Regions from separate parts of the Staphylococcus delphini genome, predicted to be linked through region 2. Evidence: riboswitches for the same ligand, from Rfam matches in the RefSeq annotation. Region 2 holds a riboswitch; the other holds the start of a gene.

Region 1 (16,912 bases), 270 kb from region 2:
CCATTTTTATAGGATGTAACGTATAGATTTTATATCATGTCGTTGCAACAATGCTTTAATATGGATGATTCAGTCATTAACACCAAAATTCGTATGCATACTATGTAACCGGTTGTAATACATTTTTTTATATTTAAGCTGTGAATATCATTAAGGCACGTTATGACTGAGGATTGGGTTCAGTCAGCATCAATCTGTAGTGATATGTACGTATATGTCGTAAAAATCGTACATAAATCGCACATATATTAATAGATATGTATATATGTAATTAAAGTGCTATATATGCGTTTTATAGCAGTACTAAATTTGAATGCGGTTTTTAGTTTACATAATATATATTATAGGAAGTTGTATATAGATTATCGTTTTGACCCTATTATCTTTAATCAGCGCATCAATAGCATCATCATGTCAACATCACAAAAACCCAATGACTTAAGTATATCACTGGGTTCGTTATCATTATGGACGATGTTGTTGTTCAAAGCGTGCGCGTTCTTTCTCATACTTTTTCAATTGTCGTTTTTTGCGCCAGTCACGTGTCATAAACCATAAAATGAGACTTAAAATTAAGCTCAAGATTGCGACGAACGCTGCAAAACCTAATAAAGGTTCATAATGAATCGGTTTAAAGTTTGGCAAAATAAATGCTAAAGCACCGAGTACAATGAACATGATGATTGCTGTAATGAACCATTTGTTAAGGACAAGTGTACAAAACAATGTTAAAACAACCATGATAAGAAGTGTAATCCAAATATAGTTTGGCATGTCTAAAATGGCCATGTATGAACCTCCTTTTTGTATTTAGCCTTCATTATACTAGATTTTTAATGGCGCGTGTAATGATTTCACATGCAAAAAGATGTTAAAAAACGTTATAATGAGATTAATATATTTTCTAAGGAGGTTTTATTATGTCACAAAAACTACCACAGCGTTCAGAAGTTGCTACAGCAGAAACTTGGGATTTGACGGATTTATATCCTAATTCGGAAAGTTATGAACAAGCGCTGAAATCATTGCCGCAAGAAGCTCAAGCATTTAAAGCGCAATACGAAAACCAACTCAATACTGTCGAAAATATTGAAAAAGGTTTAAATACATATGCGCAATTGCTCGTTGAATTAGAACGTGCGGGTAACTATGCGGAACTTCTCCATAGTGTCGATACATCAGATGCTGAAAGACAACGTTTAAACGCCCTATTTTCTACACAATATGGCAAAGTTTTAAGCCAATTGACATTTGTAGAGTCAGAACTATTAAATCTCGATGATGCTGTGATGCAACAAGCGATTTCAGAGTTAGGTTATGGCTACTATTTAACACAATTACAAAAGAAAAAGCCGCATCAATTGCATCCTAAAGCTGAAGAAGCACTTGCAAGTATGTCAACAGCTTTAGATGTGCCCTATGATATTTATGGTGTGACTAAAATGTTAGATATTGATTTCGGTACATTTGAAGTCAACGGTCAAACATATGACATGGATTATACGACATTTGAAGGTTATTACGAAGATCATGACGACACAGCGCTTCGTCGTGCAAGTTTCCGTCATTTTAGCGATACGCTTAAAAAGTATGAACATACGACTGCTGCAGTGTATAATGCGCAAGTTCAACGTGAAAAACTTGAGGCTGACTTGCGTGGTTATGATTCTGTCATTGAGTATTTATTGGAAGAACAAGATGTTACTTTAGAAATGTATCACCGCCAAATTGATTTAATTATGTCCGACTTAGCGCCAATTATGCGTAAGTATGCGAAACTTGTTCAACAAGCGAATGGTTTAGATGAACTCAAATTTGAAGACTTAAAAATCTCTATCGACCCTACTTTTGAACCAGAAATTACTATTGAAGAGTCTAAAAAATACATTTTTGGTGCATTAGATGTATTAGGTTCAGAATATGTCGACATGCTGCACCAAGCGTATGATGCGCGTTGGATTGACTTCCCGCAAAATAAAGGAAAAGAAACAGGTGCTTATTGTGCAAGCCCTTATGCATCACATAGCTACATCTTTATTTCGTGGACAGGTAAAATGACTGAAGCGTTCGTCTTAGCACATGAACTGGGCCATGCCGGACATTTTACATTTGCCCAAAAGCATCAAAATTACTTACAATCTGATGCGTCTATGTATTTTGTTGAAGCACCATCGACAATGAACGAAATGTTAATGTTAAATTACTTATTTAAAAACAGTAATGATGCGCGTTTCAAACGTTGGGCGATTGCTTCGATTATTTCTCGTACGTACTATCATAATATGGTGACACATTTACTTGAAGCTGCATATCAACGCGAAGTATATCAACGTGTCGATCAAGGTGAATCACTTAGCGCCCCTACTTTGAATGCGATTAAACGACAAGTCATCGAACAATTCTGGGGAGATACTGTGATAATTACAGACGGTGCGGAATTAACTTGGATGCGTCAACCACATTACTATATGGGCTTATACTCATACACATATTCTGCTGGTTTAACTATTGGTACGATAATGGCACAACGTATTAAAAATGAAGGTGAGCCTGCAGTTCAAGATTGGTTGAACACACTCAGTGCAGGTGGAAGTAAGTCCCCTGTGGAATTGGCACAACTTGCAGGTATCGATGTTACAACAGATCAACCACTTAAAGATACGATTGCTTATATTGGCGAATTAGTGGACGAATTAGAGTCATTAACGACTGAAATTTAATATAGAATGAAACCCCTGATTACACATCATCGTGCAATCAGGGGTTTTTAATGTCATGTTTATTTCATTGAAGAACGATTTTGTTTGGGTGATCGACGTAATAAACCAAGTCCTAATAGACTGAGTAAACCACCGAAGATCAAAGCAGATGATTGTGACGATGATTCACCTGTTTCAGGCAACACTTCATCAGTTGTTGATGATTGTTCTGATGCCGTCATTTTGCTATGCCCTTTTTCAGTTGATTCGTGCTGAGGCATAGTTGATGGTTGAGATGGCTTGCGCTCACCTGGTTGCATTTCTTTTGGCATTTCTTTTTCACCAGGGTTCATTGGCTCAGGTTGTGGCGCATCCGGTTGTTTAGGTTCCGGTTTTTCCATTTCTTCTGGGTTCATCGGTTCAGGTTGTGGAACGTCCGGTTGCTTAGGTTCTGGTTTTTCCATTTCGCCTGGCTTCATTGGCTCAGGTTGTGGTACATCCGGTTGTTTAGGTTCTGGTTTTTCCATTTCATCCGGCTTCATCGGCTCAGGTTGTTCGTTTTCTTTAGGATCTTTTGGCTCAGGCTGAGGATTCCAATTTTCTAATGGGAAGAATCCCGCATCAATCGTCATATCGTCGTGAGTAACATCGATATGAGCGATTAAGCCGTCAGAATCTTTTGTAGTATCAGCTGTTGTATGTCGACTTGTTGCTTCATAGCCTTCTGGTACAGCAAATTCAACAATGTACTTGCCTTTTTGAACATTAGTGAACTGGTAGTGGCCATTTTCGTCACTAGTTGTTGTACTCACTACAGTGCCATCAGCCGTTTTAAGTGTGATAATAACCCCTTCAAGACCACGTTCACCTTCGTTTTGTACACCATTATGATCTTCATCACGCCATACAAAGTCACCAATTGTATACGTTTCATCTTGTTGTTTTGGATTCCAATTTTCTAATGGGAAGAATCCAGCGTCAATCGTCATATCATCTTTAGTAACATCGATATGAGCGATTAAGCCGTCAGAATCTTTTGTAGTATCAGCTGTTGTATGTCGACTTGTTGCTTCATAGCCTTCTGGTACAGCAAATTCAACAATGTACTTGCCTTTTTGAACATTAGTGAACTGGTAGTGGCCATTTTCGTCACTAGTTGTTGTACCCACTACAGTGCCATCAGCCGTTTTAAGTGTGATAATAACCCCTTCAAGACCACGTTCACCTTCGTTTTGTACACCATTATGATCTTCATCACGCCATACAAAGTCACCAATTTGATACGTAGCAGGCGCTTCTGGTTGAATGTTGAACTTGTAGTTGTTCTTTGGCGTTAATAAATCAATCACAAGTGGTACTCGATTGCCCTTTTCCGTTTTTGGTTTCTCAACGATAGTGTCTTCTTCAAATGTCATTGTATCGTCATGTTGACCGAATTCAGATTCAAGTTCAGTGAATGTATCAATTTGAGATGATTCTTCAATTGTATCCATTGCACCGTCATGTTGACCAAATTCAGATTCAAGTTCAGTGAATGTGTCAATTTGAGATGACTCTTCTATCGTATCCATTGAGATGTCATCGTACTGACCGCTCACATTAGGATTCATTTCATCCTCGAACTCAATCAACAAGCCATCAGTTGTGTACTCCATCGTGTCCTCTTCTGTTGTATGGTCAGAAAAGGCACCTGTTAACATGCCAGTTGTCGTATCTTCGTCGTATTCAACGACATCGGAGTGATGTACCGTATCTTGTTCACCATAGTTTGTGTCTTCTTCAAACTCTATCACTTCATTTGCATGATTTGACGGTGGGAACGTCGTTGTTTCCTCAAAATCAACAGGTTGTGTATCTTCCATTGTCTCAATGACTGGAGAAGTATTTTCACCACGGTCCTCACCAGACTGTGAAAGTGTATTTAATACAGCACTATCTTCAATCACTTCTAAAACTCCAGTTTGTTGGAAAGTCATTACAGGAGAATAAGTAACAGTATTTTGACTTGTTTCGACTGTTGGACTGAACCCATAAGTTGGCGGTATAGGTTTGTCGTTCCCTTCCCCACTCGCGTTGTTAGAATAGAAAGCAACCCCATTATCCCATGTTAGATTGAAAGAATTACCATACCCCCAATATAAATAGTCGGTATGTTGATTTAAGTTTTGGTAACCTGTTGCATTTGTTCTAAAAGAAAAATCTTTCGCATTACTGTCATAATGCCCTTTATAAACTATCACATAAGGGTGTTTGCCTTCCATATCAAAATTGATTTGATATCCAGAACTGTTGTTGCTGCTTATACTTACTTTGGAAGTGATGTCATTAAATTGCTGGTTATCATTAACATTAGCGTAAACGCTTTGTGGGAGATTCCCGCTACCAACGAACTCATAAACTTTAACTTCACCTGGTTTACCATTTTGTTTTGCCCCATTTATAACAGTTCCTACGATCGATACTGATGTTAATTTATTCTTGTTAGGATTAAATGTCGCATAATGTGTGAATGATTGATCTGCTTTTGATAATTCATCAAGACGACCGTTTAATGTAACACCAGCCGCATTTTTTACGCCGTCAATGTATTTAATGTTGAAATTTTGATTAGTTGTAGTTTGTCCTAAAGTCGATGAAACAGTAATATCACCTTCATCTTGAACCTTTGCGGGGTTAATGAATAGATTTAATGACAATTTACCTTTTAAATTTTCTTTTTGATTTACATAGTCCATAAAACGGTAGCGGACACGATTGTTTTCATTAATTTCCCCGTAAGCAATAATTTGATCATTTTTTTGACTATCCATAATGTGTGGGACTTTTCTAACTGTTGATATCCCATTAGTGTCGACATTGTCACTTAATTGAAAGTCAAAATAATCTCCCGCTTTGATGCCGTTGTCAAATGACCAATTATAATTTAATGTAACACGTTCAGCGTTGTGTGGGTTGACTGCATTTGATTGACGATGATTTGTCGCATTAATCTTTTTATCTTTATTTTGATTTGCAGTAATTGACGATGTTTCTACTTTTACCTTACTCGTTACATCTGTTCCAGTTTCCACATTAACTTCCTTCATATCCACTGGTGCAGTGACTTCTTGTGCTTGTCGTGGTGAAGTTTGTTGTTTACCTGTTGTAGGTGCAGCTGTTTGAGTAACAGGCTTTTCCACGTGTGATACAGGTTGTGCAATTTCTGTCACTTCTGCTTCAGTTTTTGTAACTTCTTGTGTGCTTTCAGGAACTCTAACTTCTTTCGCATTTTCATTTGCTACTGGTGTTGCTTCTTTCGCGACTTCAGTTAAAGCAGGTGTTGCTTCTTGTGTATTTTCAGCTACTGGTGTTGCTTCACTGACTGCTTGTTCTACTACATCAGATGCTCCTTCTCCCTCAGTTTTCATCTGTTCCTTTTCGACATTTTGTGCTTGTGTTGTTGGGCTCACTTCTGAAGCGTCAGCATCATGTGCTTGCCCTACAATAAATAATGTCCCTAATAAGAATGACGCCACGCCAAGTTTATGTTTTCGAATACTATATATGTTTTTATTTGTAATCAATTTCTTTACCTCTTTATCTCTTTATCTCTTTATCTCATGTTTCATACAACATTTATAAACACATTAATCGCTATTATATATTGTTCTGTTTTAAACGACAATATAAAAAAATATGAGTTAATAAATATTTAAGGATTTAAAAAATTAGTTGACTGGGATGAACTAAGTAAATTTTAGTGTAGGAATGTTATGGTAGTAAGGTTTTTTAGCATTTGTGTGGGTGTTTAAGATCAAAAAAAGACTCGCCACTTAAGGCAAGCCTCCCATGAATCATTAACTATTTATTTTCTGCACGTGTCCAACCTTTACGTGTCAAAGTGATTTTACCTGTTTCAATATTGATAAGGCGTTGTTTGTATAAATGACCAATTGCACGTTTGAATGCACCTTTGCTCATATGAAATACTTCTTTAATTGCTTCAGGGCTAGATTTATCCCAGAATGGCAACTCGCCTTCGTATTCCACAAGTAAATTAAATATTTTTTCGCCATCGTCATCTAAACGTTCGTGTGCAAGTGGTAAAAATGAACCGTTTAACTCCCCTTTATCGTTGACGCCGATAATACGGACGTCACATGCTTGACCTAAACGTGGCTCTTCTTGACGTTCTGACTCATGCACAAAAATTTTATAACCGTCTTCTGATAATAAAAATGTGCCAACACGTAATAAACGGTATGGACGTGCTTTCATCATGTGATTGCGCATGTCTTCAAGTTTGTCTGCTGCAACAGGGGTAAACATTTGATGAACTGTCGTTTCTGAAGCGAGACGTGCGAACATTTGTCTGTCACGGTCAATACGCAATGTACATAATACTTCGTCACCTTTTTCTGGCCATAATGACTTCAATTTAGGTAGATCTTCCCACGGTATTAATACTTCACGAGGCAATCCAACATCTACACGAGCCCCATCGCGATCGGTGTTTAACACGCGTACAAAATCATAACGTCCAACAGTAATATCTGGCATGTTTTGAGTCGCAAACAAATCGCCAGCACGGTTAGGATAGACGAAAAAGCTATACGACTCCCCTATTTCTAAATCATCATCTTCATTCACTTCTGATGCATTTAATTTAATTTTTTCTCGGTTTGGACCTTCTAAGTGATACGTAGAACCTTCAAGTGACTTCACTTCTAAAAATTCTATCGTCCCAATAATTTCATTTTCTTTAAATGACATAACGTACTCCTCTTTAATTGATAAGTTATATCTATTATAGCATGTCGATGTGTGATAAGCAGTGAAATAATGAAATCTCTTGAACAACGACAGTGATTTCAGTTGAAACCTTGATAGAAAATACAATAGAAATTAGATTTATAAGGCATTCTCATGATATAATGCATCCATTAGAATAAATGAATTAAAGGAGAAAATGCATGTTACAAGTTACGGATGTAAGTTTACGTTTTGGTGATCGTAAATTATTTGAAGATGTGAACATTAAGTTTACACCAGGCAATTGTTACGGTTTAATTGGTGCAAATGGTGCCGGAAAATCTACTTTCTTAAAAATCTTATCAGGTGAAATTGATTCACAAACAGGTCACGTGTCACTCGGTAAAGATGAACGTTTGGCAGTCCTTAAACAGGATCACTTTGCGTATGAAGATGAGCGCGTGTTAGACGTTGTGATTAAAGGTCATGAACGTTTGTTTGAAGTGATGCAAGAAAAAGATGCGATTTATATGAAGCCTGATTTCAGTGACGAAGATGGTATTCGTGCAGCTGAACTTGAAGGCGAATTTGCTGAAATGAACGGTTGGAACGCAGAATCTGACGCTGCAACATTGTTATCTGGCCTAGGCATTGGTACAGACTTGCACGATAAAACAATGTCAGAGCTTGAAAATAACCAAAAAGTGAAAGTGTTGCTCGCCCAAAGTTTATTCGGTGAGCCTGATGTACTTTTACTGGATGAGCCGACAAACGGTTTGGACATTCAAGCGATCAGTTGGTTAGAAGACTTTTTAATTAACTTTGATAATACCGTGATTGTTGTATCCCACGACCGTCACTTTTTAAATAATGTTTGTACGCACATTGCTGACTTAGATTTCGGTAAAATTAAAGTTTATGTCGGAAACTATGACTTCTGGTATCAATCAAGTCAATTAGCACAAAAAATGGCGCAAGAACAAAATAAGAAAAAAGAAGAGAAAATGAAAGAGTTACAAGACTTTATTGCACGTTTCTCTGCCAATGCATCTAAATCAAAACAAGCAACGAGCCGTAAAAAACAACTTGAAAAAATTGAATTGGATGATATTCAACCGTCTTCACGTCGTTATCCTTTCGTAAAATTCACGCCAGAACGTGAAATTGGTAATGATTTATTATTTGTTGAAAACCTTTCTAAAACCATTGACGGTGAAAAAGTGTTAGATTCACTGTCATTTACGATGAACCCAAATGACAAAGCGGTATTAATGGGCGAAAGTGAAATCGCAAAAACGACACTACTTAAAATTTTAGCCGGCGAAATGGAACCGGATGAAGGCAGCTATAAATGGGGTGTCACAACTTCACAAAGCTACTTCCCTAAAGATAACTCGGCGTATTTTGAAGGCGTTGACATGAACTTAGTAGATTGGTTAAGACAATATGCGCCAGAAAATGAACAAACTGAAACATTTTTACGTGGTTTCTTAGGACGTATGTTATTCAGTGGTGAAGAAGTGAAGAAAAAAGCTAGCGTTCTTTCCGGTGGTGAGAAAGTACGTTGTATGTTAAGTAAAATGATGCTTTCTAGTGCGAACGTATTGTTATTAGATGAGCCGACGAACCATTTAGATTTGGAAAGTATTACCTCTGTCAATGAAGGTTTGAAATCATTTAAAGGGTCTATGATTTTCACATCGCATGACTTTGAGTTTATTAATACGATTGCGAACCGTGTGATCGATTTAGATGTGCCTGGTGGTTTATCGAAAGAAATTTCTTACGAGGCGTACTTAGAAGAAAAAGGGATTTTGAAATCTAAAGCATAAAAATTTTTTAACGGGATGATATCATGTCATCTCGTTTTTTATTTTGAGTGAATCGGATACATATGTAGTTCTCCCCTATTATGTCTACTTGGGTGGCTCGTTTTTTTAGCACCTTCTTTTAACAACACGTTGCTTATAAAAAAATCGACATATGAACCTAAAAGAATGCTGAAAATTTTAGCATTTTCTGTTTACACGTGATGACATTCTATGTATAATGGTATCCATAATAATTGAATAGTTATTGATGAGGCGCATCGATCATAAGTAGATATATTGAAGTCATGTCTGCAAGCATTGTATATCGAAAGGGTGAGATGCCGAAACGAACAGTATTGCAGGTACTTGTTTGTTGGATTCTTTGGTTAAGAGCTAAGAATCTGTCATTATTGTTACAATAATGGAGTGCATCACTTGTATATAGAGTTAACAAGTTCGCACGCCGAGCTTGTTTTTTATTTATCATTTTTGAAACGGTCTGATAACAGTGACTTTCACCCTCTTCAAAAAATGCTCTAGTGACCAACATAAGTGCCCAATGTACTACCAATAGCTCAATTATTATCTAAATTTTAAGAACATTACAATCTTTGTGAATTGAAAAAAATGGAGTGAAGTGGAATGACAAAATTAGCAGTTGTAGGTGCAACAGGATTAGTAGGAACTAAAATTTTAGAAACACTTGATCGTAAAGGTATTGCTTTTGATGAACTCGTGCTTTTTTCTTCGGCACGTTCAGCAGGTCAAGAAGTCACGTTTCAAGGTCAGACGTATATCGTACAAGAATTGACAGATGAAGCAACGGATGGTGGTTTTGATTACGTCTTAATGAGTGCGGGTGGCGGTACGAGTGCGCATTTTGCCCCACTGTTTGAATCACACGGTGCCATTATTATTGATAATTCGAGTCAATGGCGCATGACGGAAGACGTTGACCTTGTCGTACCTGAAGTCAATGCCCCTACTTTTAAAAGAGGCATTATTGCTAACCCAAACTGTTCAACGATTCAATCGGTCGTACCACTGAAACCATTGCAAGAAAAATATGGGTTAAAACGCGTGGCATACACGACTTATCAAGCTGTGTCAGGTTCAGGTATGAAAGGTAAAAAAGACTTAGAAGACGGTCCAAAAGGTGTGGCGCCGCAAGCTTACCCACATCCAATTTATAACAACGTATTACCACATATTGATGTCTTTTTAGAAGATGGCTATACAAAAGAAGAACAAAAAATGATTGATGAAACTAGAAAGATTTTAAATGAACCGACTTTAAATGTTACAGCAACTTGTGTACGTGTACCGGTACAAGATAGTCATAGTGTTCATATGAATGTGACGCTGGACCAACCGGCAACAGTGGAAGCCATCCAAGCACTTTTTGAACAAGATGCACGTGTTGTCCTCGTCGATAACCCAGCCAAAAATGAATATCCAATGGCGATTCATTCAACAGGTCGTGATGAAGTGTTTGTCGGACGTATTCGTAAAGACGATTCGTTAGACAATACATTCCACATTTGGGTCACTTCAGACAATTTATTAAAAGGTGCTGCGCTTAATGCAGTCCAAGTGTTAGAACAGGTACTTCAATTGAAAGGAGCATAAACTATGTCACATATTTTTGAAGGCACAGGCGTCGCTTTAATCACCCCTTTTTCGAATGGAGAAGTGGATTATGACGCGATCAAAAGACAAGTCCAATTTTTAATCGACAATGGTATTCAATCCATCGTGGTTAACGGTACAACAGCTGAAAATCCAACTTTAACAGATGAAGAAAAAGATCGTATTTTAACAACAGTAATAGAAGAAAATGCGCAACGTGTCCCTATTATTGTAGGAACTGGGACGAATAACACGCAAAAATCAATTGAAGCGTCTTTACGTGCAAAGGCATTAGGTGCAGATGCGATTATGCTCATCACACCGTATTACTTAAAAACGAGTCAACGTGGTTTAGTTGCCCATTTTGAAGCGATTGCGAATGCGACAGAACTACCTGTAGTCCTTTATAATGTGCCATCAAGAACAAATTCAACAATCGAAGTGGATACAGTCGTTCGTTTAAGTGCGCATCCATATATCGTTGCGTTAAAAGATGCGACTGATGATTTTAATTATTTAGCAGAACTTCAACAACGCTTAGATACAGACAAGTTTGCATTGTATAGTGGCAACGATGATAATATTGTGTCATATTATAAACAAGGTGGTCATGGTGTCATTTCGGTCGTTGCAAATGTCATCCCGAATGAATTCCAACAAATTTATACAAATGTGAAGGATCGAGCAGCACGCTTTGAACCGATTGCAACCCTTCTTGATGCGATGCGTGTCGATATTAATCCGATTCCGATTAAATATTTGGCAGCGTTAGAAGGCTTTGGGCAATATGAGGTGCGCTTACCATTAGTACCACTGAATGACGAAGAGCAACAACAGTTAAAAGCAGTTTACCAACAATTTAAAGCAGGTGTTCGGACATGAAAATTTTATTAATTGGATACGGCGCAATGAACCAACGTGTCGCACGATTAGCTGAAGCGAACGGACATGACATTGTAGGTGTCATTGCAGGTCGTTCAACGGCGCATGTGCCCTATCCGATTTATCAAAAAATCAGTGAAGTGACAGATGCGGATGTAGCGATTGACTTTTCACATCCACAATTGTTATTGCCATTATTAGAAGAAGATTTCACACTGCCCCTTGTCATTGCAACAACGGGTGAAAAGACACAAATTACTGATAAACTTCAAGCGTTAAGTGATAAAATGCCAGTATTTTTCAGTGCCAATATGAGCTATGGTGTCCACGTATTGACTAAAATATTAGAAGCGGCAGTCCCTTTACTTCAAGACTTTGACATTGAATTAACGGAAGCGCATCATAATCAGAAAGTGGATGCACCAAGTGGTACGCTCGTTAAACTTTATGATGTGATTGAATCGTTACGACAAGATGTCACACCCGTTTATGACAGAAGTCAACACGATGCGAAACGTACGAAAAATGAAATCGGTATTCATACGGTGCGTGGAGGTACGATTGTCGGTGAACATGATGTCTTATTTGCAGGAACAGATGAAACGATTACCCTCTCTCACCGTGCCCAGTCGAAAGATATTTTTGCGAATGGTGCGTTAGGTGCAGCAGAAAAGTTAATTCACCGTCAACCAGGGTATTATACTTTTGATAACTTATAAAAGGAGCGTATAAAACGTTATGGTTAAAAATTTTACAGCTGAAGAAATCATCCAATATATTAGTGATGCGAAAAAATCTACACCGATTAAAGTTTATATCAACGGTGAATTCAGTGACGTGCAATTTCCGGATCAATTTAAAGTATTCGGTTCAGAAAATTCAAAAGTCATTTTTTGTGAAGCATCAGATTGGCACGCATTTTATGAAGAAAATCAAATGCGAATTGAAGACTTAGAAATTGAAATGGACCGACGTAATTCGGCCATTCCATTGAAAGATTTAATCAATACGAATGCACGAATCGAACCAGGCGCATTTATTCGTGAACATGCCGTAATTGGTGATGGCGCTGTCGTGATGATGGGTGCAACGATTAATATTGGTGCCATCGTGGGTGAAGGAACGATGATTGATATGAATGCAACATTAGGTGGTCGTGCAACTACCGGTAAAAATGTCCACGTTGGTGCTGGTGCAGTATTAGCAGGTGTAATTGAACCCCCAAGTGCCTCTCCTGTAGTGATTGAGGATAACGTGTTAATTGGAGCGAATGCTGTTATTCTTGAAGGCGTACGTGTTGGTGAAGGTGCGATTGTTGCTGCGGGTGCCATTGTAACGCAAGATGTACCAGCAGGTGCTGTTGTTGCAGGGACACCGGCGAAAGTGATCAAACAAGCGCATGAAGTAGAAGATTCAAAACGTGAAATTGTCGCAGCGTTACGTCAGTTAGATCAGTAATACATCCACAGGCGCGCTATCATATCTCATATCGGCGCCCTGTTCCAGCGATGATAAACATAACGCTACTTTTTATGAGGACTGGGACATTAAGTTATCCCATCCTCTTCTCTTTTTATACATAATGATGGGAGTGAAAGCATATGAATGAACTTGAATTTGTCACGCAGCATCGTCGATATCTTCATCAACATCCCGAGCTGAGTCTTCAAGAACACGAAACAACACAATACTTACAACATTTTTTAGAGTCATTAGATATTCCATATGAACGCCCTCTTGAAACAGGGATTATCGGTTTTTTAAAAGGCCAAAGTGATGAAACCATCGCTTTTAGAGCAGATATCGATGCCCTACCGATTCATGAACAAAATGATGTCGATTATCGCAGTACAGTAGATGATCGCATGCATGCTTGTGGCCATGATGGTCATACCACAGCGCTCATGCTATTTGCACAACGTTGTAAAGCGCTATATGATAAAGGTGAGTTGCCACATAATGTGTTATTCATTTTTCAACCTGCCGAAGAATCCGGTGGTGGCGCGAATTTATTAATTAAAGCCAACGCATTTGCATCATATAACATTAAAGCAATCTATGGTGTTCACGTCATGCCTTTTGTTGAAGAAGGTTCAGTCGTCATTCGTGATAATGAAATTACGGCAAGTGCGACAGAATTTCGCTTTTTTATTGAAGGTGAATCGAGTCATGTTGCCAACAAAGAACAAGGTAAATCTGCCGGAGAAGCGTTACAACATATTATGGCGCAATTGTCTCAAATTCAACAGTATCATTTGAATGGATTGCAACGAAATATCGTTCATATCGGTCATTTTCATGCGGGAGAAGCAATTAATACCGTTCCGAGCAATGGCTACTTAGAAGGCACGATTCGTACGTATGATATGGATGACTTAAGTATTATTCAAGGACAAATGCAAAAAATTAGTGACAGTGCAGAATTGTTATTCGGCGTGAAATGTGACGTGCGTTTTGCGGAAGGTTATCCACCGACTATGAATGATCCTGCATTGAAAAAATATGTCGTCGAAAGTCTCGAATACAATCAGCTTAATGTAATCGAAAATGAACTGCCCTATTTATTTGGTGAAGACTTCAGTTTTTATGGTCGAATCGCACCGGCATATTTCGTCTTTGTCGGGACACGTAACGAAGAAAAGCAGTTCGTGACAGGTTTGCATACACCGCATTTAAACTTTGATGAACGCATGTTGATTCGTATTGCAGATTATTATGAACGATTGTTAATGAACTACAACGAGGTGGAAGCATGACAGCATTATGGCAAGTCGATTCAGCCCAATTTCTTCAAAATGTGAAACAAGTAACGCAAAATCAATCTGTGATGGCGGTTGTGAAAAATAATGCGTACAATTACGGCTTGGATTTTGCCGTACAAACGTTTCAACAAGCAGGTATTGATACGTTCAGTACGACATCGTTAGTTGAAGCGGTGCGTATTCGAGAGCTGGCGCCAGACGCAACGATATTTTTAATGAATGCGACAGATGAATTTGACCGTTTGAGAGCAAATGATATCCATATGACGTTACCTTCTTTAGCGTTTTATCATACACATAAAGCAGCTTTAGCGGGTGTGAAAGTGCATTTGGAATATGAAAATCTACTCCATCGTTCTGGCTTTAAAACAACAGAAGAATTGCTCGCCGTTTTAGCCGATCACGAGCAGAATCCGGCACCTAAAATGGAAATTACTGGTTTGTGGACGCATTTCGGTTATGCGGATGAATTTGATGTCGACATGTATGAACAAGAACGTGAGGCATGGTTGGCTATTGTGGAGACACTCGTGCAACAACGAGGGTATCATTTCGACCTCATTCATGCTCAAAATAGTGCCAGTTATTATAGAGAAGGCCAACGTCTATTTAATCATCATACACATGCACGTATCGGTATTGCGCTATATGGTTCGCGTCCCTACTCGAGTCTGTCAGTTGATCGCATTACACAAGCATTGACCGTAAAAGCCAATGTGGTTCAAGTGCGAAATGTCCAACAAGGCGATCATTGTGGGTACAGTTTTGCTTATACCGTAGATCAGCCGCATACACGTTTAGCGGTTGTAGATGTCGGATATGGAGATGGCATTTTACGGACAAGAGCGCAACATGATGTCTCGATTAATGGCAACCGTTATCCGATTCGTGCGCTCATGATGAGTCATATGTTTGTGGAAGTAGATGACACAGTATCAGCGAAAGATAGCGTTATTTTATATAGTTCAGATTTGCGTATTGATGACTACACGTTTAAAGGTGTTGGCGCTAATTCTGAACAACTCAGTGCATTAAATTTGAATTCGTTAATAAAGGAGTATGTTTAAATGACAGTTAGTTACAATCAAAATGGTGAATTAACATTGGGAGGAACAAGTTTAAAAACGTTAGCACAAAGTTTCGGTACGCCGACAATTGTGTATGATGAAGATCAAATTCGTCAACAAATGAGACGTTATCACAGTGCTTTTCAACAAAACGATATCGGCTATGTGTTATCTTATGCCTCAAAAGCATTTACATGTCTTCAAATGGTTAAACTTGCGGCTGAGGAAGATTTCGAATTAGACGTCGTATCAGAGGGAGAGCTTTACACAGCATTAGAAGCAGGCTTTGATCCACAACGCATTCATTTTCATGGCAACAATAAAACGAAACATGAAATTCGTTATGCCCTTGAAAGTGGTATCGGCTATTTCGTTGTTGATGCATTAGATGAAATTGACCTCATCGAACAGTATGCGACAAAACCTGTAGATGTACTGTTGCGTGTGAATCCAGGTGTTGAAGCACATACGCATGAATTTATCCAAACCGGACAAGAGAAAAGTAAATTCGGTCTTTCTTTAAAACATGGGCTCGCTTTAGAAGCAGTTGAAAAAATCCGTAACACTCATAATATCGTGTTGAAAGGCATTCATTTCCATATCGGTTCGCAAATTGAAGAAACAACGGGAATGATTGAAACGGCTAAAATGGTGCTGAATTGGCTCGACGAACATGCAATTGCGATCGATTTACTCAATTTAGGTGGTGGCTTTAGTGCGCAATACGTTGAGGCTGACCAATCATTCGACATTGAAGCAAGTATTACAGAGATTGTACAAGCGATTAAAGCAGAGTGTCAGCAGTTAAAATACCCTATTCCGACATTGAGTATTGAACCAGGACGTTCTATCGTTGCGGAAGCGGGTGTAACGCTATATGAAGTTGGCACAATCAAAGACATTCCTGGTGTCAATAAGTATGTGTCTATCGATGGCGGAATGAGTGATCACATCCGCACAGCTTTATACGACGCGAAATATCAGGCTTTATTGATTAATCGTAATGAAACACCTGATGAAACAGTTACCATTGCAGGAAAACTGTGTGAATCAGGCGATATTATTATTCATGAAGCACAATTACCTTCTAGTGTAAAACGAGGCGATTATTTAGCAATACTAACGACAGGTGCGTATCACTATAGTATGGCTTCAAATTATAACCAAATGCAGAAACCAAGCGTCTTCTTTGTGAAAAATGGTAAAGCAAGAGAAGTCGTGAAACGTCAATCGTTACGTCAATTGATTATTAATGATGTGAAATAAGCACAATTCATGGTATGAGGCAATGAATGTTTGCTTCGTTAGATAGATACTTTTGACATGTTGAT
Region 2 (16,912 bases):
CGTTGATCATTACACACCAAAGTTTATTGCTGAAAAATATAATGGGCTCACACCGTCTCAAATTGTTGATTTAAAAGGCTTAATGGGAGATACTTCTGACAATATTCCAGGTGTGGCAGGTGTCGGTGAAAAAACAGCGCTGAAACTGTTAAATCAATTTGAAACAGTTGAAGGTGTTTATGACCATATTGGAGAAGTGTCAGGTAAAAAGCTAAAAGAAAAACTTGAAAATAGTCGGGATGATGCGTTAATGAGTAAAACTTTAGCGACGATTAATTGTGATAGTCCGATTACAGTATCACTCAAAGACACACGTTTACCTCAAAATATAGATGAAAGTGCTAAAATCGAGTTGTTCAAGTCGTTAGAATTCCGTCAGTTGCTCGATGGGATGGATGTCGAGGCAGACAATGCTACGGCGAGTCGAGATTTTGAGCCGATAAATGACATGTCAAAAATAGATTTTAACCAATTGTCAGAAGCGGCGATTCATGTTGAAGTTGCGGGATCAAATTACTTAAAAGATGAGTTATTAAAATTTGGTTTGTACGACGGCGAACATTATGTCGTGATTCCATTTGACAAGGTCAGTGAATATCCAGAGTTAGTGGCTTGGTTAGAAGAGGAAACGACGCAAAAATGGGTACATGATGCGAAGAAAACGTATATTGCGATGAAACGTTCAGACATTGCCATTCAAAATGTTGTTTTTGATACGATGTTAGCGAGCTATATTATCGATCCCTCGCGTACGATTGATGATGTACAGTCTGTCATGACGCATTTTGAGCAAACGTTCGTGCAAGATGATGTGTCGGTTTATGGTAAAGGCAAATCTTTCCACATACCTGAAGATGAGGTGCTCGATAAACATATTGCTTCTATTTTAGATGCGATTCATGTCGTGCAACCACAAATGATGACCATTCTTGAAGCGCATGAGCAGACATCATTACTTTCAGAGATTGAGTTGCCACTTGCGCTCATTTTAAGTGAAATGGAATATATAGGGATTCATACTGACATCGACACATTAAAAGAGATGGAAACAGTCATTCAAACAGAGTTGGATCAGTTAATCGAACAAATTCATGAACAAGCTGGTGAAACGTTTAACATTAACTCACCTAAACAATTAGGCGTCATTTTATTTGAAAAACTTGAGTTGCCAGTCATTAAAAAGACGAAAACGGGTTATTCAACAGCAGTCGATGTACTCGAAAAATTGCAAAATGCACATCCAATTATCGACTACATTTTAACATATCGTACATTATCGAAACTGCAGTCGACTTATGTTGAAGGTTTACAAAAAGTGATTTGGGATGACGGTCGTATTCATACACGTTTTAATCAAACGCTAGCACAAACAGGTCGTCTGTCTTCGGTGGACCCGAACTTACAAAACATTCCAATTCGTTTAGAAGAGGGACGTAAAATTCGTAAAGCGTTTAAGTCTACGCACGATGATTATGTCATTCTTGCAGCGGATTACTCACAAATTGAATTACGTGTTTTAGCCCATATTACAGGAGACCCGACGTTGCAACAAGCGTTTAATGATAATGAAGATGTCCATACTACAACTGCGATGAAAGTGTTTAACGTTGCAGCTGATGAGGTCACGTCATTAATGCGTCGCCAAGCAAAAGCGGTGAACTTTGGTATCGTCTATGGCATTAGTGATTATGGGCTGAGTCAAAGTTTAGGTATAACACGTAAAGAAGCGCAACAATTTATTGATGATTACTTGAACCATTTTCCAGGTGTGAAAGATTATATGGACAACATTGTGCAAGATGCCAAACAACAAGGATACGTGGAGACATTGTTAAAACGCCGTCGTTACATTCCAGACATTACGAGTCGTAACTTTAACTTACGTGGATTTGCAGAACGAACTGCGATGAACTCGCCAATTCAAGGAAGTGCGGCAGATATTATAAAATTAGCGATGGTCCAATTCCACCGTGAAGTACAAAAGACATCGTTTAAAGCTCAGTTATTGTTACAAGTACACGATGAATTGATTTTTGAAGTGCCGAAAGATGAAGTAGATGAATTCAGCAAATTTGTTGAGGAAATTATGGCGCATGCATTACAATTAGATGTCCCATTAAGTGTAGAATCAGATTATGGGAAAACTTGGTATGATGCAAAATAGAAAGTAGGTATAACAATCAATGCCAGAATTACCAGAAGTCGAACATGTCAAACGTGGCATTACGCCTCACATTATACAACAAAAGATTATAGATGTGACGTTTTCGGAACCTGTCAAACGCGGTAAGTTAGAAGGGAAAGAAACGATTATTAAAGGGATTGGTCTTGATGCTTTTGTGAAGAATACGGTCGGTTTTGAGATAACTGATGTACAACGCCGCAGTAAATATATTTTGTTTCGTATCCAAAGTGGGAATGTTGCACGTACATTAATTTCACATTTAGGGATGGCAGGTGCATTTTTTGTCGTGCAATCGCTTGATGACATTACGATACCGAATTTTCGAAAGCATTGGCAAGTTGTGTTTCATTTAGAAAATGGTATTAAATTAGTCTATTCAGATATTCGCCGGTTTGGTGAGATTCGGAATGTCGAAAGTTTAGAGGCTTATCCTTCAATTTTAGAGATTGCGCCTGAACCTTTTGAACAAGAGGCATTGGCCCATTATCTTGCTAAAAGTGATGAAAAGAAATATTTAAACAAAGCGATTAAGCCATTTATACTGGATCATCGTGTGATATCGGGTTGTGGCAATATTTATGCGTGTGAAGCGCTGTTTGATGCACAAATTCATCCGGAGAAAAAAGTAAAAGACTTGTCAGTACAGGAAAAGACAAACTTATTTAATAGTGTAGTAAAAGTTTTAGAAATGGGTATTTTAAATGGTGGGACAAGTGTGTCAGATTATGTACATGCTGATGGTCAAAGAGGAACCATGCAAGATCATTTGAAAGTATATCAACAAAAGCGCTGTGCAACGTGTGAAACAGCGATAGAAACAGTTATTATTTCAGGACGAAATACACATTTTTGTCCAAATTGCCAAAGTTAGGATAGGTGAAATTATGCCCAAAGTCATTGGATTAACAGGGGGGATTGCTACTGGAAAATCGACAGTGGCAGAATTACTCGCAATACATGGTTTTAAAATCGTCGACGCAGATGTTTCAGCAAGGAAAGCAGTTGCCAAAGGGACGGAAGGTTTAAAAAAAGTTCAAGCGCTATTTGGCGATGAAGCGATCAATGAAGATGGCGAAATGAATCGTACCTATGTCGGACAACAAGTGTTTTTTGATGATGAAAAAAGAAAACAACTCAATGCGATCGTGCATCCTATTGTCGGCAAAATGATGAATCAAGAGCGTGACCAATATTTAGCAGAAGGTCACAATGTCATTATGGATATTCCACTGTTATTTGAAAATCATTTAGAAGATACAGTAGATGAAGTTTGGCTTGTTTATGCGTCTGAACCGATACAACTCGATCGATTAATGGCGCGTAATGAGTTGTCTATAGAAGATGCCAAAGCAAGAATTTATAGCCAAATTTCAATTGATAAAAAGAGTCGCATGGCGGATGTCGTCATTGATAATTTAGGTTCTAAGTTGGAATTAAAGCAAAATTTAGAACAGATTTTAGTGGATAAAGGATTTTTAGAAGGTTATCATAGCGACTCAGAAGCATAGTGAAGGATAATTGTCGTGAATATTAAAATAAATTCAGGAGCTTGGATATGCGTTTGTCTAAGTTCCTGAAATTTTTTGCGTTTTATGATTGTTTTGGTTGATGAAGTGCAATAACAAAAAATAATAGTAGAAAACGGTTTCATTTTATCGCAATTGTGATATACTGTTAAATATAAGTATAACACATTGATAAGGAGTGCTTTAAACATGACGACAAAGATTGCGATTAACGGTCTGGGGCGTATCGGCCGTATGGTTTTGAGAGTGGCATTAAATAGAGAAGATGTTGAGGTTGTAGCGATTAATGCAAGCTATCCACCAGAAACGATTGCGCACCTCATTAAGTATGACACAACACACGGACGCTTTAATCAGACGGTTGAACCGATTGAAGATGGCATACAAGTGAATGGTAAAAAGATTAAACTTGTGTCAGATCGTAATCCTGAAAATTTACCATGGGCAGCATTAGATATCGATATCGTAGTAGAAGCAACAGGTAAATTTAATCATGGCGATAAAGCAGATGCCCACATTCGCGCAGGTGCTAAAAAGGTAATTTTAACAGGGCCTTCAAAAGGAGGAGACGTACAAACGATTGTGAAAGGTGTCAATGACCAAGACATCGATACAGAACGTTATGACATTTTTAGTAACGCATCTTGTACGACAAACTGTTTAGCACCGATTGCCAAATTATTAAATGATCGTTTTGGAATCGAAAATGGCTTAATGACGACAGTACATGCCGTGACAAACGACCAAAACAATTTAGACAATCCACATAAAGATTTACGTCGTGCACGTGCAGCTTTTGAAAGTATCATTCCAACATCAACCGGTGCAGCAAAAGCACTCGCACTTGTTTTACCAGAACTTGAAGGTAAAATGCACGGGATGGCGTTACGCGTGCCAACTAAAAATGTGTCACTTGTTGACTTGGTCGTTGATTTAAAACAATCTGTGACTAAAGAAGAAGTGAATCAATTATTTAAAGACAATGATTTAAATGGTGTTGTCGCTGTTTCGGATGAGCCACTTGTATCAGATGATTTCACGACTGATGCACATTCAGCAATTGTCGACACACCTTCAACAATCGTCATGGGAGATCGTAAAGTTAAAGTACTCGCATGGTATGACAATGAATGGGGTTATTCAACAAGAGTGGTCGACGTGTTACAACAAATCGCTGCTCAAATTCCAAGCACAGTTGCACAATAAATGATAGGTTTTTATCCATTTGAAATCCTTTCTTTTAAAATATATAACAATAATTGCCCTTATAGACACGTGTGCTTAGGGGCAATTTTTTAGTTTTTGCTCTTGATTCATTTAAAACCAGAGAGATGGGTAAGTTCGACTAAATCCAAATGCACATCATTTAAGTCAAATATCGAGCTACTACCTTAAGAGAGTTTGTTTTAAAAGCTGTATACATCAATGATCATTAGTAAGTAGCTCAGCATTTTCCTCGACGTTAACCCAGTAGCAGTCTAGGTAACGATGAATGGATGCACTGGTGAATTGATAAACGGTGTCCCAAAAACAAAAAATAAGATGAAACGAGGCTGAACTTTTTGATGAAGTGAACTGTGGGGATGTATGACACTGTTCTCTTTACTTGCGCTTGTTCGTGCAAGATTGCCGGATGGACGAGACTCCCGAGGGAATGCGTGCATATTGCTGACAGTCGCTTCTTTACTTTAATAGTGGTTGCTGTTTATCGCAGTAGCTGTCTGACTTCTCAACGTATACACTTTTGAGAAGTCTAGTCAGCCTTGCGGGGGCAGTACGACGAAATCTTTGTTACACATGAGATTTCTGTACTGCTCCCAAAATCCACAATGAATGGATGCGCTGGGAATCAATAAACGGTGTTCCAAAAGCAGGATTTTCGACAGAACTCCCGCGATTTCGACAAAATTTGGAAATCAATTTTGCTCATCGCTCGGTTCTGCTCAAATCCTAAGCGCTTTTGTCACAACCTCCCCTCAGCCCCTGGGAAACGCGAGTCCAAGACGGCAATCGTATGCATCCGACATGTTCCAAAAAGACCGATATGTTCCAAAAAACCGACATGTTCAAAAAGGAAAGCCACTAGCATGTTCAAAAGACAAGCCCACTCGTAACACTAGGCACACTGCCACAAATATCCTAACTTTTGAAATCATGTCGTTTCATAGTATAATGAAACAAAAACTATGACTAAGAAGGTGACAAAGTCGTGAAATGTCCAAAATGCAATCATACCCAATCTCGAGTAGTGGATTCGAGACATGCAGATGATATGAATGCAATTAGAAGAAGACGTGAATGTGACAATTGTGGTACACGTTTCACTACTTTTGAACATATAGAAATGAGTCCGCTTATCGTCGTCAAAAAAGACGGTACACGCGAACAGTTCAATCGAGAAAAAATATTAAATGGCTTAGTGCGCTCGTGTGAAAAGCGACCCGTCCGTTTCCAACAATTGGAAGAAATTACGAATCAAGTTGAATGGAAATTGCGTGAAGAAGGCATTGCAGAAGTGTCATCTAGAGATATAGGGGAGTATGTCATGGATTTATTAATGCATGTCGACCAAGTCTCTTATGTGCGATTTGCTTCTGTGTATCGAGAATTTAAAGATGTGGATCAATTATTAAAATCTATGCAAGGGATATTGAAAGAAAACAAGCGGAGTGAATAACGAATGAATCAATTTATGTATCAAAATCAGTTAAGTCCGCACGACGGCTTTATCGTCATGCGTCCATTTCAATATCATGCAGTACACTATGATATTTTGAATCGGTTATTCACACCGTTAGTTGGTGCTGAAGCAATCGGTGTGTACCAGTTTTTGAACCAATTTGAGTCTGCTACATTCGACCAAGGTTTTACACATTATACGATTATGTCGGAGTTAAAATTGAGCCTCGGCCGCTTTAGAGAGTTTTTAGATTTGTTAGAAGGCATTGGCCTGTTAAAAACGTTCGTCCGTCAATCTGAAAACACGACACAATTTGTGTATGAACTCATCCCGCCACCCACGCCAGAACGTTTTTTCAATGATCCGATGTTGTCGATTTATTTTTATGAAGTTGTCGGACAAGAACGGTATCATACATTGAAAAATTATTTTATGCCAACACCACTCGATTTGGCGGGATTTTCAAATGTGACGAAAAAGTTTACGGATGTCTTTAAAGTACCTAAGCAACAAGTGGCCACTTCAGATGTAGCGCTTAAAGCATCGCAATATCAAGGGGTTGATTTAACAGATGTGACGTTTGATTTTGAATTGTTGGCTGACATGTTGCAGACGCATTATGTGAGCCAAACGATTTTATCAGAACCGACAAAATCGCTGATCGTTCAATTGGCGACATTGTATCGTTTATCGCCGGACGTTATGAAGACGATTATTTTGAAATCGCTCAATGCAGATCAATCTTTATCCGTTAAAGATTTACGCAAACAAGCACAAAGTTACTATTTAATGGAACATCAACAACAATTACCATCATTACAGCCGCAAGTGACGGTGACCGCTTCGGAACAAATGTCTGAAGCACAAGAAAAAACGGTGTCAAATTGGGATGAGTGGTTTGCTTTAATGGATCAAACGAGTCCGATTGTCATGCTCACGGAATATGGAGGTTCTGAGCCGCCTCGTTATCAAAAAGATATGGTGGAAGAATTAGTGCAACGTGAAGGCTTTAATTTTGGGGCTATCAATATTTTATTGCAATATGTGATGCAAAAAACGGATAATAACTTACCTGAAAAATATGTTTATTCCGTTGCTTCAACATGGAAAAAAAGTGGTGTGACGGACGCGCGTTCTGCATATGAGAAGGCGATGGAAATTCAAAAAAATCAGGAAAAATCGAAACAAAAACGAATGGAAAGCTATAGTCAAAACGCAAACGGTCCATTTTATCACAAAAAAGAAAAACAACCGCGTTGGGTGACGCATCCAGAAGAGTACGAACAAAAAGAGGAAGATCAAGAAGCATTGGAAAAAGATCGTGCAGCGTTCTTGAAAAGGTTAGAACAAAAGAGAAGGGCGGGTGAAGATTAATGAAAAGTTTTAATAGTATTATCGGTGGCAACAATGCATTCGAACAAAAGATTCAACAAATTAAAAAGCAAGTCTTAGCGGATCCAGATGTGAAAGCATTTTTAGCCGCACACCAATCTGAAGTAACGAACCGAATGATTGAGGAAGATTTGAACATCTTGCAGGAATATAAAGATCAGCAAAAACACTACGATGGGACACATACGTATGAAAATTGTCCTAATTTCGTAAGGGGTCACATTCCTGAATTGTATATTGATCAACAACATATCAAAATTCGTTACAAGTCTTGCCCATGCAAAATCAGGCACGACGAGGAACAAAATGCGAAAAGTATGATTACATCATTTCATATGCATCCCGATACGTTAAACGCCAAAATTAAAGATATTTATATGACGCGACGCAATCGTTTAGATTTAGCCATGCAATTAGACGATTTAATTGATGCGATTATTGAAAAGCGTCCGGTTAAAGGTTTTTATTTATATGGTGAGTTTGGTACAGGGAAGTCATTTATTTTAGGTGCGATTGCGAACGAGTTGAAAAACAACCGAGTCCCTTCGATGATTATTTATGTGCCAGAGTTTATTCGAACATTAAAAAATGGTTTTAAAGATGGTACGACAGCAAAACGTATTGAACAAGTTCGTGAAGCACGCGTATTATTTTTAGACGATTTAGGTGCTGAAGATATGACGCCTTGGGTACGTGATGAGGTGCTCGGTCCCATTTTACATTACCGTATGATTCAAGAACTTCCGACATTTTTCAGCTCAAATATGAACTTAGATGAATTAGAAACACATTTGGCTGATACGAAAAATGGTGTTGATCGAATGAAAGCGAAACGGATTATGGAACGTGTGAAAACTTTGAGTACACCTTATTTACTTGAAGGAGAAAATTATCGTAAGCATTGAAAATTTTAAAAATAGCGTTATAATATGTATATAAATCAATAATGTTGCTAAAGTTTGAGGATATGATATCGGTATCGCTATGGTACAGGGAACTACTGTGATTGAGAATGTAGTGCATAGTCATCGATGTTACTCCCTCTATAGATAAATGGTGTTTGTAATGAATGCCCGGCTCAAGACCGTTATCTTATGTAGAGATGTCACAGGATAGGTATGTGACAAATTAGGGTGGTAACACGAAAACCTCGTCCCTTTTGTTGGGATGGGGTTTTTTATTTTCTTCAATTTTAAGCAAAATATGTGAAATGGAGGATCATTATGGCAGAAATTAAAGTGCAGTTCCCAGATGGTAATGAAAAGGCGTTTGAAAAGGGTACGACAACAGAAGAAATTGCGCAATCTATTAGTCCAGGGTTACGTAAAAAAGCCGTTGCCGGTAAATTTAATCAACAATTGGTCGATTTAACACGTCCTTTAGAAGAAGATGGCGCAATTGAAATCATTACGCCTGGTAGTGATGAAGCGTTAGAAGTGTTAAGACATTCCACAGCGCATTTAATGGCACAAGCATTAAAACGTTTGTACGGTGATGTACATTTCGGTGTTGGCCCAGTGATTGATGGTGGCTTCTACTATGACTTCGATATGGAAGAAAAGGTTTCAAGTGATGATTTCGAAAAGATTGAAAAGACAATGAAACAAATTATTGAAGAAAATCATAAAGTCGAGCGTCAAGTTGTTTCAAGAGATGAAGCGAAGTCATTTTTTGCAAACGATCCATATAAATTGGAATTAATTGAGGCGATTCCAGAAGACGAACAAGTGACATTGTACAGTCAAGGTGAATTCACTGATTTATGTCGTGGTGTCCACGTTCCAAGTACATCTAAAATTAAAGCGTTCAAATTGTTATCAACTGCTGGTGCGTATTGGCGTGGCGACAGCAATAATAAAATGTTACAACGTATTTACGGTACAGCATTTTTCGACAAGAAAGACTTAAAAGCACACCTTCAATTGTTAGAAGAGCGTAAGGAGCGTGATCACCGCCGCATCGGTAAAGAAATGGAACTCTTTACAAACAATCAACTTGTCGGTGCAGGTTTACCTTTATGGCTACCCAATGGTGCAACAATTCGCCGTGAAATTGAACGTTATATTGTCGATAAAGAAATTAGTCTCGGTTATGACCACGTGTACACTCCAGTGATGGCTAATGTCGATTTGTACAAAACATCAGGACACTGGGACCATTATCAAGAAGACATGTTCCCACCAATGCAACTGGATGCGGATGAAGCGATGGTACTGAGACCGATGAACTGTCCACACCATATGATGATTTATGCGAACAAACCTCATTCATATCGTGAGTTGCCAATTCGTATCGCGGAACTTGGTACAATGCACCGTTATGAAGCAAGTGGTGCTGTATCAGGATTACAGCGTGTGCGTGGGATGACTTTAAATGATGCGCATATCTTCGTGCGACCAGACCAAATTAAAGAAGAGTTCAAACGCGTTGTTCAAATGATTTTGGATGTCTACGATGACTTTGGTTTTAAGGATTACAAATTCCGTTTAAGTTATCGTGATAAAGCGGATAAAGAAAAATATTTTGACGATGACGACATGTGGAACACTGCTGAAGCGATGTTAAAAGAAGCGGTAGATGAAATGAACTTACCGTATGAAGAAGCGATTGGCGAAGCGGCATTCTACGGTCCTAAATTAGACGTTCAAGTGAAAACTGCAATGGGTAAAGAAGAAACATTGTCAACAGCGCAACTTGACTTCTTATTACCGAAAAAGTTTGAACTGACTTACATTGGTAAAGATGGGGAACATCATCAACCGGTTGTCATTCACCGTGGTGTCGTATCAACAATGGAACGTTTTGTTGCCTTCTTAACTGAGGAAACAAAAGGGGCATTCCCAACTTGGTTAGCACCACAACAAGTTGAAATTATTCCAGTTAACAACGACTTGCATTACGATTACGCACGTCAAATTCACGACGAATTAAAATCTCAAGGTGTCCGTGTGCATATTGATGATCGTAATGAAAAAATGGGTTATAAAATCCGTGAAGCGCAAATGAAGAAAATACCATATCAATTGGTTGTCGGGGATAAAGAACTTGAAAACAATGAAGTCAATGTGCGTCAATACGGTTCAAAAGACCAAAAAACAATTGAAAAAGATACTTTCATTTGGGATTTAGTTGATGAAATTCGTTTGAAAAAACAAAGATAATGTTGATAGGTGCACGGCTATCATGTATAGTAGTATAATGAAACAATTTATAAAACGATTTGATTGAGTTAGAGGCGCAACTTTGATGAGTAGCGGTTGGGTTGTAAGATGGTACAAAGCCCCAACATGTGAAAGGTAAAGTTGCCGAAACGGAAATGGACCATCGCCATTTTTCGTTGGGCTAGTGTCCGAAAGGCGCTAGACTGTCACAAATGTGATGTGCTACCGATTCATAAATAATGAGCAGGGGTGGCATCAACATAGATGCCATCACTGCTTTTATTTTTACTAGGTTGATTAATTTAAAACTTAACTAGCTTCACACAATTTGTCTTAACCTCTAAGCAATTAGGAAAGGATTAAGAAAATGAGTAATGAAAAAACGGAAAATCAACATGCAGTGCAACGCCATCTCAAAGATCGTCATATTTCGATGATCGCGATCGGTGGTGCGATTGGAACTGGACTGTTTATGACATCTGGGGGCGCTATTCATGATGCGGGACCTTTAGGTGCACTTTTAGGCTATGCGATTATCGGTGTAATGGTGTTCTTCTTAATGACATCACTTGGGGAAATGGCGACGTATTTACCTGTTACAGGTTCGTTTAGCACATATGCCACGCGTTTTGTCGATCCATCTTTAGGTTTTGCTTTAGGATGGAACTATTGGTTTAACTGGGTCATTACAGTAGCGGCCGACGTGACGATTGCTGCTCAAGTCATCCAATATTGGGCACCTCTACAATTTTTACCTGCTTGGGCATGGAGTTGTATCTTCATGGTGATTATTTTTAGTCTTAATGCCTTGTCGGTTCAAGTATATGGTGAAAGTGAATATTGGTTTGCGTTCATCAAAGTAGCGACGGTGATTGTCTTTATTATTGTCGGCTTATTGACAATTTTAGGCATCATGGGCGGTCAAGCAGTGGGCTTTGATACATTTACAACTGGAGATGCACCGATTTTAGGTGACGGGTTTGGTGGTAGCTTACTCGTTGTGTTCGGCGTGTTCTTAGTCGCTGGGTTCTCTTTCCAAGGTACTGAGTTAGTGGGGATTACTGCAGGTGAGTCCGAAAATCCTCAGCGTGCCGTACCGAAAGCAATTAAGCAAGTGTTCTGGAGAATTTTACTCTTTTACATTTTAGCGATCTTTATTATCGGGATGCTCATTCCATACAACTCTTCTGCCTTAATGGGCGGTGGGGATGACATTGCAACTTCTCCATTTACACTCGTCTTTAAAAATGCAGGACTCGCGTTTGCTGCCTCATTTATGAATGCCGTAATTTTAACATCTGTATTATCGGCGGGTAACTCTGGGATGTATGCAAGCACACGTATGCTATATTCGATGGGTAAAGACGGTCTTGCATCGAATGCGTTTAGTCGTACAAATAAAAACGGCACACCGATCTTGTCGATGTTATCTACTGCGGTGATTGTTGTGTTGATCTTTGTATTACAACATATCAGTGGCGATGCGTACGAATATATTGTTGCAGCGAGTGGTCTGACAGGCTTTATCGCATGGGTAGGTATTGCGGTTAGTCATTATCGTTTTAGAAAAGCGTTTGCTGCACAAAATTACGATGTTCACAAATTAAAGTATCAAGCGAAGTGGTTCCCATTTGGTCCAATTCTCGCGACTGTACTTTGTATTATTGTTATCATCGGACAAGATGTTGATTTTATTCAAACGGGTGATTTTGATATCAATCGATTTTTAATTACTTATATGGGAATTCCGGTATTTTTAGCGTTCTTTATCTATCACAAAATCCGCTATAAAACGAAAATAATTCCATTAAAAGACGTCAACTTAGATCCAAATGTGGAAACAGTTGAAAAAAACTTTCAAAAAAACATTGACTAATATACACTGAGTTGGTATGATTGTATCTGTTGAATACGAAACGGACCAAGTAGAAGCATCCCGCTTCTCACCTGTAGCGACGCAGCAAGCTGTTGGCAGGTTAACGATTAAACATGTAGTGTATGTTCATGTTGACGTGAGAAGCGGGGGTTAAATACCCTCGCTTTTTTTCGTACTTGGACCATTCGTAAACTTTTTGGAGGTGTCAACCATAGCTAAAGATCAAACGCAAGTTAACGAAAAGATTCGCGCAAAAGAATTACGTGTCATCGGACAAAATGGTGACCAAATCGGATTGAAATCTAAAAATGAAGCATTGGAAATGGCAGATCGACTTGGTTTGGATGTAGTCGTTGTTGCGCCAAATGCTAAACCACCTGTTGCTCGTATTATGGATTACGGCAAATACAAATTCGAGCAACAGAAAAAAGAAAAAGAGATGAAGAAGAAACAAAAAATCATCAACGTTAAAGAAATCCGTTTAAGCCCAACAATTGAAGAACACGACTTCAATACGAAGCTTAAAAACGGACGCAAGTTTTTAACGAAAGGTGACAAAGTTAAAGTTTCAATTCGTTTCAGAGGGCGTGCGATTACGCATAAAGAAATTGGACAACGCGTGTTAGAGCGATATGCTGAAGCGTGTCAAGACCTTGCAACAATCGAGCAAAAGCCGAAAATGGAAGGTCGACAAATGTTCCTTATGTTAGCCCCAATTAATGAAAAATAAAAAGTGATAATAGGAGGAAAACATCATGCCTAAAATGAAAACCCACCGCGGAGCTGCGAAACGTGTAAAAAGAACTGGATCTGGTCAACTTAAACGTTCTAGAGCTTACACTTCACACTTATTCGCTAATAAATCTACAAAGCAAAAACGTCAATTACGTAAAGCTTCATTAGTATCAAAAAGCGATGCAAAACGCGTAAAACAATTATTAACATACGTTAAATAATCATTCTAAAGTACGAAAATATATGAGAGGTATGGCAAAAGTGCATACCGTAGAGATAAAAGGAGGAGTTTATTATGCCACGTGTTAAAGGTGGAACAGTAACAAGAGCGCGTCGTAAAAAGACAATCAAATTAGCTAAAGGTTACTTCGGTGCGAAAAGCACATTATATAAAGTTGCAAAACAACAAGTTATGAAATCAGGTCAATATGCATTCCGTGACCGTCGTCAAAGAAAGCGTGATTTCCGTAAATTATGGATTACACGTATCAATGCGGCTGCACGCCAACATGACATGAGTTATTCTCGTTTAATGAACGGTTTAAAACAAGCGGGTATCGACATTAACCGTAAAATGTTATCAGAAATCGCAATCTCAGATGAGAAAGCATTTGCTGAATTAGTAAACCAAGCGAAAGCAGCTTTAAAATAGTAGAGAAAGAGTTGGGGTCTATTGTGACGCGCCAACTCTTTTTCATTATGACTTTACCACCATTCATTTCTTTTGTTACGATATAAAAAACGAATAAAAGGAGCTCACAATGTCAAAATTTGATGAACAAATTACTGTAGTCCCACGTCGTTTGCTTTTTGAAGAAGAGGCGCTCGCATTCAACGGGTTTTTAGATCAATCTGAAGAGAACGGTCAAAAAATTTATGACAAGCTTTCTCAATATGAAGTGAAAAGACGCGGTGATATGGAAGAAGATCCAAGTTTTAAACAATTGATTAGTTATTGTTTAATTGAAAATGAGCATGATGAATTACTCGTCTATGAGCGATTATCAGGTGGCGGCGAGGCACGACTTCACGGCAACGCATCTATCGGTGTAGGCGGACATATGAATGATGTTCCTGAAGCGCACCATATTGATGAAGTTATTAAAACAAATGCCAGTCGAGAACTTGAAGAGGAAATTGGTGTTAAAATTAACGATCAAACGCCACTTGAATTCATTGGCTTTATTAATGATGATCATAATGAAGTCGGTCAAGTGCATATCGGTGTCGTGTTTAAAGTAAAGGTTAAGCAACAAGATGTCGAAGTGCGTGAAACGGATACTTTAAAGATTCAGTGGCAACCATTAAGCCAAATTAATGACACGAGTGCATTCGAATCGTGGAGTGCGTTAATATTAGAACAGTTGAAATAGGTGAATGGCATGTCTGACATCATTCCATTTCCTAAACTTAAAGAAAAGTTAATAAATGATATTACAGAGGCATTCGACAAGGAACAGTACGAACACGCTTATGATCACTTCATTACGTATGAGCGTCACTTTGAATTGACATCTGAACTTGCGATAATAAAATGTGATATATTGTGGCAACTCGGTGCGTATCTTGAATTGAAAGAAGAGGCGAACATTTTAATGATGCAAGGTTTTCCGCCATATGATACGTACATCGTGTATTACATTAAAAGTTTGTATGCTTTAGAACAATATAAAGCGACAGTTGAAATGGTGGACCAGGTGCTTGATGAAGTCGATGCACATGAAACCCGTATGACTTTATTACCTATTAAAAATCAAGCACAATCCAAACTCGACGAACGTCAAGATTATATGTTGCATCGATTACAACGATTTAGCGAGCTGAGTCATTATGATCAAACGCAATTAGTGCTCACATTAATTGACGATCGTGTCTATCAGTTCAGTGAAACGATTGCTTACCTGTTAGCTCACGAGCCTATCGTTGCAAGTATTCAAAGTTTGATGTTGGAGTATTTACGTTTTGCTGGCTACAATCAAGGCGTTACCGTAGAAAAAGATTCCCGTCAAATTCAAGTGATACCCTCTGAGCTTGTTGGTATTGAACAAACTGTCTTTAAAGATCAATTGTTGCCTGCAGTGATTGATGCGTTAGAAGTGGAAATACCGTCACTGGTTCAAGAAGCCTATATTTTACTTAATGCAAATAATATTGCGCTTTATCCTGTAAATATCCTAGACTATGGGACTGTAGAGATGTGGCGTGATACTTACATTGCATATTTCCATCAGTTAATGGGTAAGGAAGTCAATGTGGATTCATTACACGTAGAGATATTTAAACTCATAAAATCGTTAAATACATAGGTCTCATTATTTCAAAGAAGGTCAACCTATGTTATAATAAAGAAGTTGAAAAATTTTAAAAATGATAAATCATGGAGGTTTTTTTACATGACAGCAACTTGGGAAAAAAAAGAAGGTAACGAAGGATTATTACAAGTATCCGTACCTGCAGAAGAAGTAGATAAAGCGTTAGATCAAGCTTTCAAAAAAGTAGTTAAACAACTTAACGTACCTGGTTTCCGTAAAGGGAAAGTACCTCGTCAAATTTTCGAACAACGTTTTGGCGTAGAAGCTTTATACCAAGATGCAGTAGACATCTTATTACCAAAAGCATACAGTGAAGCTGTACAAGAAACAGGTATCAATCCAGTTGATCAACCTGAAATTGAAGTAACACAAATTGAAAAAGGTCAACCATTCACTTTTGATGCAACTGTAATCGTTGAACCTGAAGTACAATTAGGTGACTACAAAGGTTTAGAAATCGAAAAACAAAACACTGAAGTGACTGAAGAAGAATTCAACAAAGCAGTAGAACAACGTCTTGACGCAATGACTGATATGGTCGTTAAAGAAGACGGTCAAGTTGAAGAAGGCGACACAGTAAACTTAGACTTCGATGGCTATGTTGATGGTGAGCAATTCGAAGGTGGTCAAGCTGAAGGATACGACTTGGAAATCGGTTCAGGTATGTTCATCCCAGGTTTTGAAGAGCAACTTGTAGGCTTAAAAGTTGGGGAAGAAAAAGATGTTGAAGTGACATTCCCAGAAGAATACCACGCAGAAGAATTAGCTGGAAAACCTGCTGTATTTAAAACAAAAATTAACGAAATCAAAGCTAAAGAAGTACCAGAATTAGACGATGAGCTTGCTAGTGAATTAGATTCTAATGCAAACAATGTAGAAGAATTCAAAGCAAACTTACGTCAACAACTTGAAGAACAAAAGAAAACTGACGCTGAAAATGCGCAAAAAGAAGAAGCGATTACTTTAGCAACTGACAATGCGACAATCGATATTCCAGAAGCGATGGTACGTACAGAACAAGATCGCATGATGAGCGAATTTGCAC

The links. A riboswitch is a leader RNA that binds a small molecule or an ion and turns the genes downstream of it on or off. The one in region 2 is predicted to bind lysine.
Positions count from the first base shown of each region.
Region 1: another riboswitch for lysine. It lies ahead of EL101_RS07700 (aspartate-semialdehyde dehydrogenase); the one in region 2 lies ahead of EL101_RS06380 (amino acid permease).

Region 1 is NZ_LR134263.1:1,601,832-1,618,743, reverse strand. It holds gene EL101_RS07725 (hypothetical protein) at 466-789, opposite strand; gene pepF (oligoendopeptidase F) at 921-2,720, shown strand; gene EL101_RS07715 (SdrD B-like domain-containing protein) at 2,780-6,262, opposite strand; gene EL101_RS07710 (CvfB family protein) at 6,540-7,451, opposite strand; gene EL101_RS07705 (ABC-F family ATP-binding cassette domain-containing protein) at 7,652-9,262, shown strand; lysine riboswitch at 9,502-9,681, shown strand; gene EL101_RS07700 (aspartate-semialdehyde dehydrogenase) at 9,884-10,870, shown strand; gene dapA (4-hydroxy-tetrahydrodipicolinate synthase) at 10,874-11,752, shown strand; gene dapB (4-hydroxy-tetrahydrodipicolinate reductase) at 11,749-12,471, shown strand; gene dapD (2,3,4,5-tetrahydropyridine-2,6-dicarboxylate N-acetyltransferase) at 12,491-13,210, shown strand; gene EL101_RS07680 (M20 metallopeptidase family protein) at 13,354-14,508, shown strand; gene alr (alanine racemase) at 14,505-15,581, shown strand; gene lysA (diaminopimelate decarboxylase) at 15,582-16,847, shown strand.
Region 2 is NZ_LR134263.1:1,331,153-1,348,064, forward strand. It holds gene polA (DNA polymerase I) at 1-2,164, shown strand, start outside; gene mutM (bifunctional DNA-formamidopyrimidine glycosylase/DNA-(apurinic or apyrimidinic site) lyase) at 2,184-3,056, shown strand; gene coaE (dephospho-CoA kinase) at 3,070-3,693, shown strand; gene EL101_RS06355 (glyceraldehyde-3-phosphate dehydrogenase) at 3,901-4,917, shown strand; gene nrdR (transcriptional regulator NrdR) at 5,921-6,388, shown strand; gene EL101_RS06365 (replicative helicase loading/DNA remodeling protein DnaB) at 6,392-7,765, shown strand; gene dnaI (primosomal protein DnaI) at 7,765-8,688, shown strand; gene thrS (threonine--tRNA ligase) at 9,007-10,944, shown strand; lysine riboswitch at 11,006-11,177, shown strand; gene EL101_RS06380 (amino acid permease) at 11,312-12,820, shown strand; ribosomal protein L20 leader region at 12,862-12,998, shown strand; gene infC (translation initiation factor IF-3) at 13,023-13,550, shown strand; gene rpmI (50S ribosomal protein L35) at 13,576-13,776, shown strand; gene rplT (50S ribosomal protein L20) at 13,851-14,207, shown strand; gene EL101_RS06400 (NUDIX domain-containing protein) at 14,317-14,928, shown strand; gene EL101_RS06405 (hypothetical protein) at 14,938-15,861, shown strand; gene tig (trigger factor) at 15,949-16,912, shown strand, end outside.